Regions from separate parts of the Corallococcus silvisoli genome, predicted to be linked through region 1. Evidence: riboswitches for the same ligand, from Rfam matches in the RefSeq annotation. Region 1 holds a riboswitch; the other holds the start of a gene.
The links. A riboswitch is a leader RNA that binds a small molecule or an ion and turns the genes downstream of it on or off. The one in region 1 is predicted to bind cobalamin.

Region 1 (7,304 bases):
TACGCGCTGAAGACGGATACCTCGCCGTTCACCGCCCTGAAGGTCGGAACGCTCCCGCCCGACACGGATGGCAGCGGCTTCACCGCCGTGTCCACCAACGGCGTCGCGATGCTCGGCTACTACTCCGGCACCACCTACCTCAACGAGGGCCGCGCGGTGGCCCCCGCGGCGATTGCCCAGGCGCTCTCCTCGGGCACCCCGTTCGCCGTGGCGGACGCGCCCGCGCTCGCCGTGGGCTCCAACTTCGTCGCCGCCGCGGGTCAGGGCGAGGGCGTGGCGGTGCTTCGCGGCGACTACGTTCCGCCCAACTACAACTTCGCCGGGACGGACATCTCGCGCTTCGCCTTCACCGTGACCAACGCCGGCGCGACCGTCACCGTCGGTGCCCGTCAGCCGGTCCTCGTCTACGCGGACCAGTGCACGAGCGTGACCGGCATCACCTCCATTGGCGCGGACCTGCTCGTGGCCGTGGATGACAAGAACGGCGCGCGGCTGGTCCGCATCCAGCAGGCCCCGTGATGACCCTCATCCGGAGAACACCCATGAAGACCCTTCTCTCGAAGCGGTTCGCGATGGGGCTCGCCGCGCTCCTGTCCGTGGCGTGCGGTGGTGAGGACTCGCCGGACCGCTTCCAGGACCAGGCGCTGGTCGGGGATCCGTTCGCGGACCGCATCGTGTCCTTCACGCCCGGCGCCGGCGCGGGCTTCGGTCAGAGCCAGCTGCCGGGCATCGTGCTCGGGCCTCCGCAGGGCGCTGGCGCGGGTTCGGGCTCGCTGGACGTGCTGTCGCTCGGACGCAACGGCGTCATCATCCTGGAGTTCACCGACATCGCGGTGACGGATGGGCCGGGCGTGGACCTGCTCGTGTTCGAGAACGCGTTCCTCAAGCCCAGCGGCAAGCCGTTCGCGGAGACGGGCGTCGTGGCCGTCAGCGACGACGGCGTCACCTGGCACGAGTTCCCGTGCGCGTCCTCCGACGTGGCGAACGACTTCCCGGGCTGCGCGGGCGTGAAGCCCGTGTACTCGAGCCCCGGCAATGGCATCTCGCCCACCGACCCGGCCGTGGCGGGGGGAGATGGCTTCGACCTGGCGGACGTCGGCCTCACCCGCGCGCGCTTCGTGCGCATCCGCGACTCCGGCGCCAATGGCTACGCGGGCATCAGCGGCGGCTTCGACCTGGACGCCGTCGCCGTGGTGAACGGCGTGCAGCTGCCGTAGTCCGCGACGCGCGGCGGGACCCGGGACCGTTCTCCACCGGACGGTCCCGGGCGCCGCGTGCCCATCCCGTGGATTCGGGGTGGGGGAGGCTTCCCGGGTGGGAGCGCCGGGATGACACGCCCGCCTCCCTCCTGGTGCCGCGGTGGAGCCCTCGCCGCATTGACATTGACCCGGGGGCGCCATAGTCCCGCCCCGTCATCGATGCCATCGCGCCATGGGGCGTGAGGGCGTCCAGGGAACCCGGTGTGAGTCCGGGACTGCCCCGCAGCGGTGAGCAGGGACGGTGTTCGCAAGCACCCCGTCCTCGTGAGTCCGAAGACCTGGCGACGACCCGGTGTCCTCCTCCCATTCGGGGAGGGCCCGGACACAGACCGGAACCTCCGCGGGGAGCTGACGGCGAAGACAGGACTCCAGGTCGCGCCGCGCGACAGGAGCTCCAGCGCCTTCGTGCCCGTCCCGCCTCCCGCCAGGAAGCCCCGCCGCCTCCACGCGGCGGGCAAGGAACGAGGACACGATGCGGACCGACACGAAGCGGGTGGGCGCGAAGGGCCAGCGCGCGGCGCTGATGGGCGCCCTGCTGGCGGTGGTGCTGGGCGGGACAGGCTGCGGCGACAACGAGTGCGAGGACGCCGCCGAGTGCCGCGACCAGGCCCCGATTTCGGAAGGCCGGTCCTGGATGTGCGTGGAGAACAAGTGCGTCCCGGTGGACATCGTTCCCGACGCGGGCACGGATGCCGGCACCGACGCGGGTCCTGGCTCGGACGCGGGGACGGACGCCGGGACGGATGCGGGCACGGACGGCGGCACCGACGCGTGCGACGCCGTGCCGCGCGAGGCGAAGCTGGGCACGCTCCAGCTCCAGGCGGGCTTCACCGTGCTGGAGGCCGCGTCCCTGTCCCCGAACGTGGTCGCGGTGGTGGCCACGCCCGGCCCCACGTATTCGCTCTTCGCGCTGCGCACGACGGCCACGGGCCGCGACTTCTTCGCGCTGGGCACCTGGCCGGAGGTGAAGCTGGGGGAGGCCGCGCTCGAGACCGTGCTCGCTCCCGCGGATCGCGCCGACGCCGCGAACACCTTCCCGTCCTACTTCCTGGCCTATGACGGCACGCGGCTGCTCGCGGGCTACACGAAGCCGGCCGCGGGCTTCCCGGGCAGCGTCGCGGTGGTGGAGCCGTCCTCGCGGGACGCCGCCCTCTACCTGAGCGCGCCGGGCAACTACTCCGCCGCGGGCATGGCCGACGCGTTCTTCATCAACGGAGGGGGGCTGGACACGGTGTCGTCCGGCCTGGGCGTCTACGCGCTGGTGACCTCCGCGAAGCCCTACGCCGCCGTGAAGGTGGCGGACTTCCCCGCGCAGGTGGGCGCCAGCGGCTTCACCGCTGTCTCCGCGAACAACATCGCGGTGTTCGGCTACTCGGCGGCGGACACGTACGTGAACGTGGCCCACGCCGTGTCGTACGCGAAGCTGGGCGAGGCGCTGGCCTCGCGCACGCCGGTGGTGCTCGTGAACGAGCCGCGCCTGGAGGTGGGCAGCGACTTCAACGCCGCCACGGGCTTCGGCAATGGCGTGGCGGTGGTGCGCGGCGGCTACGGCGCCACGGCGGGCTTCGGCGTCACCGACGTGTCCCGCTTCTCGCTCACGCCGGGCCTGGGCGGCGGCCAGCCCCTCAGCGTGGGAGCGCGTGAGGCGGTGCTCACCGTCGTGGACAGGTGCACGTCCGTGGACCTGCTGTCGTCGCTGGGCTCGGACCTGCTCGTGGGCGTGACGGACATCCACGGCCGCCGCCTCGTGCGCATCCGGCAGGGCCCGTGATGCGGCGCCTGCTGCTCGCGCTCGGCGCGCTGCTGGCCCTGGGCGCGTGCACCGGCGACCCCGACATGCCGCCGCCCGCGGAGGACAGCGTGGACGCCGGGACGGACGCCGGAGCGGCTTCCGATGCCGGCACCGAAGCGGATGCCGGCACGGACGCCGGTGTCGACGCGGGCACGCGGCCCGTGGATCCGTTCGCGGACCGGGTGACGGCGTACCACTTCGGAGACTTCGCCGGCTTCGGGCAGGACCGCTTCCCGGCGGTCGTCTTGGGGCCTCCGGTGGGGGCGGGGCAGTTCGCGGGCTCGCTCGACGTGCTGTCGCTGGGGCGGGGCGGCTCCATCACCCTGGAGTTCACCGACCTGGTCGCGGTGGACGGCCCGGGCGTGGACCTGCTCGTGTTCGAGAACGCGTTCCAGAAGATTGGCGGCGACATCTTCGCGGAGACGGCCACCGTGTCCGTCAGCGACGACGGCATCACGTGGTTCGACTTCCCCTGCGACCCCACCGACAAGGACGGGGGCTACCCGGGCTGCGCCGGCACGCATCCGGTGCTCTCGAGCCCCGACAACGGCGTCTCCCCCATCGACCCGGCCGTGGCGGGCGGGGACGGCTATGACCTGGCGGACGTGGGCCTTGCCCGCGCGCGCTTCGTCCGCCTCACCGACACGGGGCTCAACAGCTACGGCGGCACCTCCGGCGGCTTCGACCTGGATGCGCTCGCCGTGGTGAATGGCCAGCTGGCCGACGGCGGCACCCCGTGAGCAAACCCCCGCTCCATTCGCCTCGGGAGCACGTGGAGGCGGGTGGGGTGGACCGCCGTCAGGCGCTCTGCACGCTCCTGCGCGGCACCTGTGCCCTGGCCGCGCTGGGGTGCGGTGGCGACTGGCGCGAGGCCGTGGTGCTGCCCGGTCCGGACGCCGTGCCCGACGCGGGCCCGGCCGGGTGCGGTGACACGGGCCTGCCGGGACCGCCGGAGGAGGGCTGGGTGGAGGTCCCCCTCGCGGACCATCCCGCCCTGCGCGAGCCCGGGGGAAGTGACCGCGTCCGCGTCCCCTCCGCCCTCCTGGACGTGGTGGTCGTGCACGCGGCGGACGGCTGCTACCGGGCGGTGTGGCGCACGTGCACCCACGGCGACTGCGCGGTGGCCTGGGACGGGACCCTGGGGCTGGTGGAGTGCCCCTGCCACGGGTCGCGCTTCGGCCTGGAGGGGCAGGTCCTCCGGGGGCCCGCGACCCGGCCCCTCGCCGCCTATCGCACCCTGCGCGTGGGTGATTCGCTCTTCATCCTTCGCCCCAGGTGAAGTCCATCCTTCGCCCCAGGTGAAGTCCGACCCCGGGTCTCCACCACATCGGGTGTCCGGAGGGCATGACGCGACGCGAGAGGGCGTCCGAGGCCTTGCCTGGACGCCCGTATTCCACGGGAAAGCGTCTCGGACTCTCGGAAGATTGGGAGGTCGTGTAATGTCGTGCGCCCGATGTGGCAGATCATCATCAACGGGCCCGGCTACTTCGACACGTCGTACGACCTGCCGGAGGGCGTCACCAGCCTCGGCCGGGCCGACGAGAACGACATCGTGCTGGGCGGTGACCTCGTGTCGCGCCGGCACGCTCGCCTGTACGTCGAAGGTGACGTGCTGCGCATCGAGGACCTGGGCAGTCGCAACGGCAGCCGGGTGAACGGCGCGCCGCTGCAGGGCAGCAAGAACCTGGGTGCGGGCGACACGGTGGCGCTGGGGGAGAACACCCTGGCGGTGCGCCAGCCGCACACGGTGGAGAACGCCGCCACGGAGATGATGGACCTGGGCGCGGGCGGCGTCGTGCGCTTCGGGCACGGCACGGACGTGGGCCCCTCCGTGCTGCTGGCGAAGAACGTGAAGGACGCGGAGGTGCTCCGCCTGCTGGACAACGTGGGGCCGCTGCCGTTCGACGACGCGTTCTCCGGCCCCTCTCCCGTGCCCACGGGCTCCGCGGTCGCCAGCCCTCGCGTGTCGTATGAGACGCTGGTGCTGCTGGTGCACGCGGCGGAGGCGCTGGCCACCGCGCGCACGCTGACCGCGTTCCTGGAGTCCGCGATGGACCGGCTCCTGGAGCGCACCGACGCGACGACGGCGGTGGTGCTGCTCAAGCACGCCACGGGGCCGCTGGTGCCCGCGGCCGTGCGCCACCGGGGACGGCTCGCTAAGGGCGAGGTGCCCGTGTCGGACGCCATCGTGGATGAGGCCCTCCGCCAGGGCCGCGCGCTCGCGGTGGGCGACGTGCGCGATGATCGCCGCTTCGCCGGACGCGAGAGCGTCATCATGTATGGCGTGGACCGGGTGCTGTGCATCCCCATCGGCACCGAGCCGCCCTTCGCGGGCGTGCTCTACGTCAACGTCCCCGGCGAGGGGGACACCAGCCTGGAGCTGATGCTGGACGCCTGCACCGCGGTGGCCCACCTGGTGGCCAGCGGCGTGCAGCGCTTCGCCGTGCGCGACGGCTCCGGCACGGACCGGATGCGGCGCAACCTGGAGCGCTTCCACTCGCCGGAGGTGGCCGAGCGCCGCGCCGCCGAGGCCCAGCGCGTGGGGGGCAAGCTGCCCGGGCTGGAGGAGAAGAACCTCACCGTGCTGCACGCGGAGCTGGCGGACTTCGGCGCCGTGATTGGCCGGCTGGGCGCGGCGCGGGCCACGCAGCTGCTCAACGACTTCCACGCGCGCATGAGCGGCATCGTCTTCAGCTTCGAGGCCACCGTGGAGGGCTTCCTCGGCGAGTCCATGCGCGCGCTCTTCGGCGTGCCCTACGCGAAGGGCGACGACGCGGTGCGCGCCGTGCGGGCCGCCCTGGCGCTGCGCTCGGACTGGGAGCGGGGCATGGCCCGCCGGCCGCAAGACGAGCGCTGCGACCTGAGGATCGCGCTGCACTCCACCAAGGCGCTGGTGGGGATGATCGGCACCGAGGCGCGCACCGAGTACACCGCCGTGGGCGAGGGGATGGGGGTCGCGGGCTGGCTGGCCTCCACCGCCGGCCCCGGGCAGGTGCTGATGACCGGCAAGCTGCTGGCGGCCACCGGGGCCCGCTTCGACGTGATGCCCCTGGGCGAGCGGGTGGTGCGTCCCCCTCGGGACAAGGTGGCCGTCTTCGAGGTGATTGAAGAGGACATGGGCATGCTGACCAACCCCGGTATCCGGTGAGGCAGCCGGCGCGGCCGGTTGACCGGTTGAAGCGGGGCCCCTGCTCGGGGTTCAATGCGCTTTCCGTGGTGGACCCCCGCACCGCATGAGCTCTTCGACCCAGCCCGCCCGATTGCGTCCCTTCCGGCCGCAGCCCTTCGGCCGGTACACGCTCCTGTCGCACCTGGCCACCGGCGGCATGGGGGAGATCTACCTCGCCCGCCTGGAGGGCGCGCAGGGCTTCGAGAAGCTGTGCGTCATCAAGAAGATCCTCCCGCAGTTCGCGGAGGATCAGGACTTCGTCGAGCGCTTCGTCGGTGAGGCGCGCACGCTGGTGCGGCTGGGGCACGGCTCCATCGCGCAGGTGCTGGACATGGGCGTGCACGAGGGCGAGGCCTACATGGCCCTCGAGTACGTGGACGGCAAGGACCTGCGCAAGGTGGCCGCGCGCGTGCGCGACCGGCAGACGCCGCTGCCGCTCACGTTCGTGCTCTACGTCATGGGCCGGGTGCTGGACGCGCTCGCGTACGCGCACCGCAAGCGGGACGAGGAAGAGAAGGAGCTGAAGCTCGTCCACCGGGACATCTCCCCCCAGAACATCCTCATCTCCTACGAGGGGGAGGTGAAGGTCATCGACTTCGGCCTGGCGAAGAGCCGGCTGTCGGCGGCGAAGACGAACCCGAGCATCATCCTGGGCAAGTTCCTCTACATGTCGCCCGAGCAGGCCCGGCACCAGCCGGTGGACCGGCGCAGCGACCTGTACGCGGTGGGCCTGTGCCTGTACGAGCTCATCTCCGGCAAGAACCCCTTCGACGCGATGCCACCGGGCGAGCTGATGTCCGTGGTGGCGAACCCGAAGGTGGCGCCGCTCAGTGAAGCGGAGCCGCTGACGCCGCCGGCGGTGTCGCAGCTGGTGGCGAAGGCGCTGGCGGTGGAGCCGGGCCAGCGCTTCCAGACGGCGGAGGAGTTCCGCGGGCGCCTCCAGGCGTGCCTGATGGAGATCGACACCAGCGCCGGCCCGGAGAGCGTCAGCCGCTTCATGCGCGACCTCTTCTCCGCGGACTACCAGTCCGAGCGCCGCCTGCTGACGACCCTGCGCGAGGTGCCGCGCGACGTGAGGGCCAGC
Region 2 (7,304 bases), on a different contig from region 1:
CTCCAGCAGGCGCACCGGGTTGCAGGCGTCGCCGCACGCGCCGGGCGCGCAGCCGTTCGCGCAGCGGTACGGGTTGGCGTAGGGGATGTGCAGCACGCCCGGCAGCAGCGGGCCGAAGAACGCGCGCTGGGCCACCTTGGAGGAGTTGAGGGAGATGGCGCCATAGGTGCGGCCGTGGAAGCCGCCCTTGAAGGCGATGATGGTCTGCCGGCGCGTGTGGTGGCGCGCGAGCTTGAGCGCGCCCTCCACGGCCTCGGTGCCGGAGTTGGTGAGGAAGACCTTCTTGGGGCCCATCTCCGGCAGGTAGTTCGCCAGCCGCTCACAGAGGCGCGAGAAGCCGTCGTAGTAGAAGTCCGTGCCGCAGATGTGGAGGAAGCGGCCCGCGGCCTCCTGGATGGCCTTCACCACGTGCGGGTGCGCGTGCCCCGTGGCGGCCACGGCGATGCCCGCCATGAAGTCCAGGAAGCGGTTGCCGTCCACGTCGTGGACCCACGGCCCCTCGCCGCGCTCCACCACCAGGGGGTACTCCTTGATGTACGACGGCGAGGTGTAGCGCTTGTCCAGGTCGATGATGGCCCGGGCGTTGGGCCCCGGGGGCGCGACCTTCACTTCGGGATAGAGCGGGTGCATGGGGTCTTCCAGGTCAACCCATCCGGGTCTGGGACTGCTCGCGCATGAACTGCGAGACGTAATAGGGACCGCAGCCGCCCTTGCCGCTGGAGCCGCTGGCCTTCCAGCCGCAGAAGGGCTGCACGCCGGGCCACGCGCCCGTCGTCGCGCCCGTGCGGCGGTTGGCGTAGAGCACCCCGGCGTCCGCGCGGGCCATGAACGCCTCCACGGTGGCCGGGTCCTCGCTGAAGATGCCGGCGGTGAGGCCGTAGGCGCTGTCGTTGAGCCGCGCCAGCGCCTCGTCCAGCGTGCGGAAGGTCGCCACGCCGACGAAGGGCAGGAACAGCTCGTCGCGCATCAGCCGGTGGTCGTGCGGCAGCTCCACCACCGTGGGCGCGACGAAGTGGCCGTGCGAGAGCGACGCGTCCAGGGCCGGTGCGCCGCCGCCCGCGTGCACGGTGCCGTCGCGCCGCGCCTCCGCCACGGCCTCTTCGAAGCGGCGGACGGAGGCCGCGTTGATGACCGGCCCCATGAAGACGGACGCGAGCGCGGGGTCCCCCACCACCGTGTCGCGGGCCTTCCGGGCCAGCCGTTCGAGGAAGTCGCGGCGCACGTCCTCGTGCACGTAGATGCGCGACAGCGCGCTGCACTTCTGGCCGGACATCCCGAACGCCGAGCGGTGGCAGCCCTCCACCGCCGCCTCCAGGTCCGCGTCCTTGCAGACAACGGTCGCGTTCTTCCCGCCCAGCTCCAGCAGCGCGGGCCGCACGTGCTCCGCGGTGAGCTGGCGGTGGATCTCCATGCCCACCGTGCTGCTGCCGGTGAAGGCCACGCCGTCCACCGCGGGGTGGCGCACCAGCGCCGCGCCCAGGCGTTCGCCCTCGCCGTGCACCACCTGGAACACGCCGTCCGGCAGGCCCGCGTCCTTCAAGGCGTGGAAGAGGCCGTCCGCGCAACCCGGGGCCTCCTCGCTGGGCTTGAGGATGACGGCGTTGCCGCCCAGCAGCGCGCCCGCGCTCATCCCCGCCGCCAGCGCGAGCGGGAAGTTGAAGGGGGAGATGACGACGAAGACGCCGTAGGGGCGCAGCACGCTGCGCGTGTCCTCGCGGGGAGACAGGCGCGCCATGGGGAGGTGGAAGCCGCGCGCGGACTCCACCTGCCCGGCGTAGTAGCGCAGCAGGTCCGCGGCCTCCTCCACGTCGCCCAGGGCCTCCAGCCGGTTCTTGCCCACCTCCAGCGTCATCCCCGCCGCCAGCTCCCACCGGCGCTCGGAGATGAGGTCGGCGGCGCGGCGCAGGATTTGGACGCGCTCCTCCCACGCGGTGGCGCCCCACGCGCGCTGGGCGTCCTTCGCCGCGCGCACCACGCGGCCCACCTCGCCGGGCGCGGTGCGGTGGAAGCGCCCGATGATTTCGGAGGGCCGCGTGGGGTTGCGGCTGTCCAGCAGGTCCCCGCTGTGGTGCGCCTTGCCGGCGATCCAGGACGGGTACTCCGCGCCCAGGCGCGCGCGCACCGTGGCGAGCGCGGCGTCGAAGCGCGCGTGCAGCTCCGTCAGGTCCGCGTCCAGCACCGAATAGGTGATGCGAAAGGTCATGGCCGCTCCAGGAAACGGGTCAGGCCCCGGGCGAGCAGGTCCACCAGCTCGTCCACCTGGGGCTCGGTGATGATCAACGGCGGGCCCACCATCACCAGGTCGCCGTTCGTCCCGTCGGCGTGGCCGGTGTTGGGCCAGAGGATGAGCCCCAGCGCGAACAGCTCCGCGAGCAGCCCCTCCACGGCCCTGCGCGCGCGAGGGAAGGGCCGCTTCGTGGCCTTGTCCTCCACCAGCTCCACGCCCGCCATCAGCCCCACGCCCTGCACGGAGCCCACGTGGGGCAGGGGCAGCAGGACCTCTCGCAGCCGGCGTTGCAGGTAGGCGCCCACGCGCTCCGCGTGCGCCACCAGGTCGTGCCGTTCGTAGTAGTCCAGCACCGCGAGCCCCGCGGCCGTCATGCACGGCGCCTGGAGGTACGTCTGCGCGTGCATGAAGCCGCCGGAGCCCCGGCGCAGCTCCTCCAGGTGGTCCTCGCGCACCAGCACCGCGCTCAGGGGCGCGTAGCCACCGCTCAGCCCCTTGCCCATCACGAGCACGTCCGGGGTGAAGTCCATGAGGTCGCTCGCGAAGAAGCGGCCGGTGCGCCCGCAGCCGCACATGACCTCGTCGGCGATCATCAGGATGCCGTGGCGCCGGCAGACGGCCGACACCGCCTCGAAGTAGCCGGGCGGCGGCACGGACGCTCCCGCCGATGAACCGATGACGGGCTCCGCCACGAACGCGGCGAGCGTGTCGGGCCCCGCGCGCTGGATGGCCTCCTCCAGGTGCCGCGCGTAGTGCGCCGCCCCGTCGCGCGCGTAGTCCTCCAGGCCGCAGCGGTAGGGGTAGGGCGCGGGCGTGGTGACGACCTGGGACAGCATGGGGCCGAAGAACGTCTGGTAGTGCGGCCGTCCGGACATGGACAGCGCGTAGAGCGTGTTGCCGTGGTAGCCGGGCACGCGCGTGATGACGCGCGAGCGCTGGGGCTGTCCGCGCTCCACCCAGAGCTGCCGGGCGAACTTCACCGCCGCCTCGATGGCCTCCGAACCGGAGCCCAGGAAGGCCGCGCGCTTGAGTCCCTGGGGCGCGTGTTCGCACAGCCGGGTGGCCAGGGCCTCCGTCACCTCGGTGGTGAAGTGGGTGCCGTTGACGTACGCGACCTGGAGGAGCTGCTCATGGACGCGGTCCGCGACCTCGCGGTTGCCATGGCCCACGCTGGCCACCAGCGCGCCCGCGGAGCCGTCCAGGTAGCGGCGGCCCTGCGCGCCGTACAGGTAGATGCCCTGGCCGTGGGTCACGACGGGGAACTCGCGCGACAGGTTGCGCAGGAGCACGTTCCCGTCCGGGTAGCGGATGGCGTTCAAAGACAGACGTCTCCCCAGGCGGCGCGCGTGGAGGGCGCGCTCGCGGTGGATGAAAGGAATTGAGAGGAGGAATGCGCGAAGAGGCGTCAGGCGCGCCGCGCCCGGGGCCTCCCGTGCCGTGTCTGGCTTCCGCGTCCTGTCACTGCTTCGCGCTGTCTTCGCCGCACTCCACGCATCGCTCGTCCTAACGGGCGACCCGCGTCGCCCGGCCAGTGACCCACGAAGGAGGAGGCGAGGTGTCCCGGTGCGACGCCGCGCACCCGGGCCATGGACGGGCCCGAAGACACCGACCCCCACCCCCGCGGGTGGCTGGAGACACGAAGGGAGAAGGGGAGTGTGCCGAGGCGAAAATCCCTGTGAAGACAGGGGCTTGCGCTCGGACCTTCCCGCCCTCCCTCGGGGCTCCAGGTCGAACCGTCCGTGGATGTCTCCCACGGGCCGGATGCGGGCAGGTCTTCGGGCTTGTGAGCGCGTCCGGCGTGAGGCGGGCCGGGGTTCCTACTGGCCGTCACTTCCCGGGGCCCACACGGGCTCCAGTGTCATGGACGGCGGTCGTTCTCACCTACCGCTGCGGGGCAGCCCCGGATTCGGACCGGGTTCCCTTTTCAGCCTGGGTAAACCCAGGCACCAGCATGGCGTCGTCTATACGCCCGGCTTGTTTCAGGTGTCAAGGCAATGTCTGTCATGTCTGGTTCTCCGGCGCGAGCGGCGGCACCGCGGTGGGACGCCGCTCCGCGTCGAGCGCGACCAGGATGAAGCGCCCGCGCGTGCACAGCAGGCGCGCGCCGGACAGCAGGTCCTCCGAGTAGAGCTCCACGTCCACGGTGAGGGAGGTGCGGCCGGTGGCGACGACGCGGCCCACCAGCTCCACCAGCTGGCCCTGGCGCACGGGGGTGTGGAAGTCCACGCGTTCGCTGGACGCGGTGACGACGGTGCGTCGCGCGTAGCGGCTGGCGGTGATGAACGCGGACATGTCCATCAGCCGCAGCGCCTGTCCGCCGAAGAGCGTGCCGTAGTGGTTGGTCTGGTCGGGGAAGACCATGTCGACCATGCGGGTCTCGGTGGCGGACGGAGGGAGGGAAGAAGAAGGGGACGTCATGGCAAGGACTCCTGGCGTGCGGTGCCGCCAGCGCCGAGCGCCGTCGGATCCGGGACACACGGCTCCCGGGCCCGGGACGCGGGCGGTGGCGGACGCACGGGACCGCGAGGGATGACCGGACCTTCCCGCGAGGGGCCGGGGTACCGCCCTGTCGGAGACGATCCTCCGCAGGGGCCGAAGGCAGGTTTTCGGACTCGTGGGCGTGCTTCCGGAGCGCTCCCCACCTGATGGGGATGCCTCCGTGGCGTCTACTGGCCGTCGCTTCCCAGTCCGACTCCGGACCAGTGCGTGTGACAGCGTTCGTTCCCACTCACCGCTGCGGGGCAGCTCCGGATTCGCACCGGATTCCCTTGCTAAACCTCGCGGACTCCCGCGAGGCACCGTCGGCGGGAGGCACGCTAGCCGCGCGGTTCACATCCGCCAAGTGTCCACGAGTGCGTTGGGTTGAAGGCGCTCGCGCTTTCGTGCGAGGAGGCACGACGTGACTCCTCTCCGAAGGATGTGGTGGCTGTGCTACCTCCTGTGGACCGCGTGCGCGGGGCCGGAGGTGAGGGCGCCCCGGAGCTATTCACAGGCGTCGATGGACTCCGCGACGGCCGGATGTCTGCGAAGCCCGGCGTGCGCGTCGCAGGTGGGTGAGGACGCGGTGCTGCCGTGGCTGTCGCGGGCGGCCGCGCGGGCCGGCCAGGCCGCCGCGATGATGCGCCTGTGGGAAGCGGCGGAGGTGGCGCGCGTGGAGCGGGCGCTGGTGGAGTGCGCGAAGCAGGCGAACTTCGAAGTGAACGAGCGGATGCTGGGGCCGGGGAAGCGGACCTCGCCGGAGGTGTGCCGGGAGAAGGTGGTGGACGCGAATGGGCGACAGGTGACGCGGGCGATGCAACTGGGAGAGGCCAAGCACGCGGCGGCACTGGAGTGCGTGCAGCGGGCCCTGGGTGACACGGACGCGGGGCGGTTCAGCCTGGAGCCGCGCTACCTGCGGGACGCGAAGACAGGGCGGATACGGTGGTTGGACCCGGAGGAGGTGGCGCGGTGGCTCGCGGCCGGGCAGTTCCACCTGCTGGTGGGGAGCATCGCGCCCGATGTGGTGCTGCACGCGCTCGGGAACCCCCTGAAGGTCCAGGCCCTCTACGACTTCAAGTTCCCGTGCCCGGCGACCAACGATGCCAGATGGGACACCTATCCGCCGGCAAGCCCCTTCGCCGACAGGCCGCAGAATGCTGTGTACCAGGACCTCTTGGCGAGCGAACGGGCCCCTCTCCTGGTATCCCCCAACATGGGAATCACCCAATGAACGAGCAGGTGCCGACAGTTCGTGAATCGATGGAGATTGAAGGGACGACCGTGGTCCTCATGAGGGAGGGGATCAGCATCGCCTTCTATCTGCGCGCGCCTCACGAAGAGATCGCTCCTGCCCTCTGGCGTGCGCAGGAGCGCTACCGGCGGGCCGTCGAACCGCGACGGCTGCGCTGGTTCTGGGATTGCTACACCGGAGACTGGCCGGAGCTGGATGCGGAGGGAGAGGCGGAGCTCCAGAAGCGGATCCTGAGCCCCTCTTGCTTCGTTGAGGCAAACGAGCTGTCGCACTCCGCGACGGGAGTCGCATTCAGGTATCACGGGAGAGGAAGTGACTCGGCCAGCTTCCACGAGGCCTATCCGGAGAGCACTTGCACGCTGGAGTTCCGGCTGCCCACCGAGTTCCTGGCCGAGCGCGGGCCGGAGTGGATCCGTGCGCTGGCCATCGACCTGGGCCGTGCGCTGCCCTGGGACTCAGGGCATGCGGGCCTGTCGCTCGAAGTGCATGCCTGGACCCGGACCCTCACGCCGCTGCTGCGCGAAACCACCCGGCGCCATCCGGGCTTCGACCTGAACCAGTTGGACCAGCTCGCGCTGCACCTGGGCACGAAGGTCCGCGCCCCCGCATGGCTCACCTTCCTGGGCCCGCCCGTGTTGCAGGAGCTGGGCGGCGCGGAGGGACTGCGCTCCCGGCTGCACGCTCCCGCGACCCAGGTCCAGTCACTCTCCCCGGACCGGGCCGTCGTCTCGTTGGGCCCCGCGCCCGAAGCAGGGGATCTGGACGCGGGTGACACACTGCCCGCGTACCGCGAGCTCGCCCGCGTGCTGGAGCCCTGGCTCTACGCACACCGGGGCTCCTGGGGGGACCTCACCGAAGCCGAGGTCCGCCAGTGGGAGCGCCGCTTCCTCTGACCGCGCACCGGCCGAGCGTGCCCCGTCGCACGCGGGCCCTGTGGCATCATCCCGGGCCGCCATGTCGCTGACGCCTCGCAAGGTCTCGCTCGTCCTGAGCTACCAGTACCCGGGCAAGTACGCCTTCACCGTGCTCGCCGGCGCCGTGGAGGCCGACCCCGCGCTCTCCGACGTGTCGCTGCACTTCCCGCGCAGCCGCGAGGCCCTGCTGGACACCGTGCGCGAGCGCGCGGACGCGGGCGACACCGTCGTCGCCGCGTGGTCCTTCTACTCCGCCAGCTTCGGCCCCTCCGTGGAGGAGCTGCACTGGGTGCGCGAACGGCTGGAGGGCCGCGACGTGCTCTGCATCGCGGGCGGCGTGCACGCCACCGCGGAGACGCTTCAGACGCTCCAGGCCGGCTTCGACCTCGTCGCCGTGGGCGAGGGCGAACACACCCTGCGCGCCCTGCTCGTC

Region 2: another riboswitch for cobalamin. It lies ahead of GTY96_RS35590 (aminotransferase family protein); the one in region 1 lies ahead of GTY96_RS26530 (hypothetical protein).

What each region holds. Positions count from the first base shown of each region.
Region 1 covers NZ_JAAAPJ010000014.1:106,109-113,412, reverse strand. Annotated here, with positions in the region: gene GTY96_RS26540 (hypothetical protein) at 1-519, shown strand, start outside; gene GTY96_RS26535 (cell surface protein) at 543-1,217, shown strand; cobalamin riboswitch at 1,400-1,559, shown strand; gene GTY96_RS26530 (hypothetical protein) at 1,732-3,030, shown strand; gene GTY96_RS26525 (cell surface protein) at 3,030-3,791, shown strand; gene GTY96_RS26520 (QcrA and Rieske domain-containing protein) at 3,788-4,330, shown strand; gene GTY96_RS26515 (FHA domain-containing protein) at 4,505-6,199, shown strand; gene GTY96_RS37905 (serine/threonine-protein kinase) at 6,285-7,304, shown strand, end outside.
Region 2 covers NZ_JAAAPJ010000028.1:67,536-74,839, reverse strand. Annotated here, with positions in the region: gene GTY96_RS35600 (acetyl ornithine aminotransferase family protein) at 1-630, opposite strand, end outside; gene GTY96_RS35595 (aldehyde dehydrogenase family protein) at 644-2,203, opposite strand; gene GTY96_RS35590 (aminotransferase family protein) at 2,200-3,546, opposite strand; cobalamin riboswitch at 3,977-4,193, opposite strand; gene GTY96_RS35585 (acyl-CoA thioesterase) at 4,229-4,645, opposite strand; cobalamin riboswitch at 4,820-5,032, opposite strand; gene GTY96_RS35580 (hypothetical protein) at 5,127-5,936, shown strand; gene GTY96_RS35575 (type VI immunity family protein) at 5,933-6,850, shown strand; gene GTY96_RS35570 (TIGR04013 family B12-binding domain/radical SAM domain-containing protein) at 6,912-7,304, shown strand, end outside.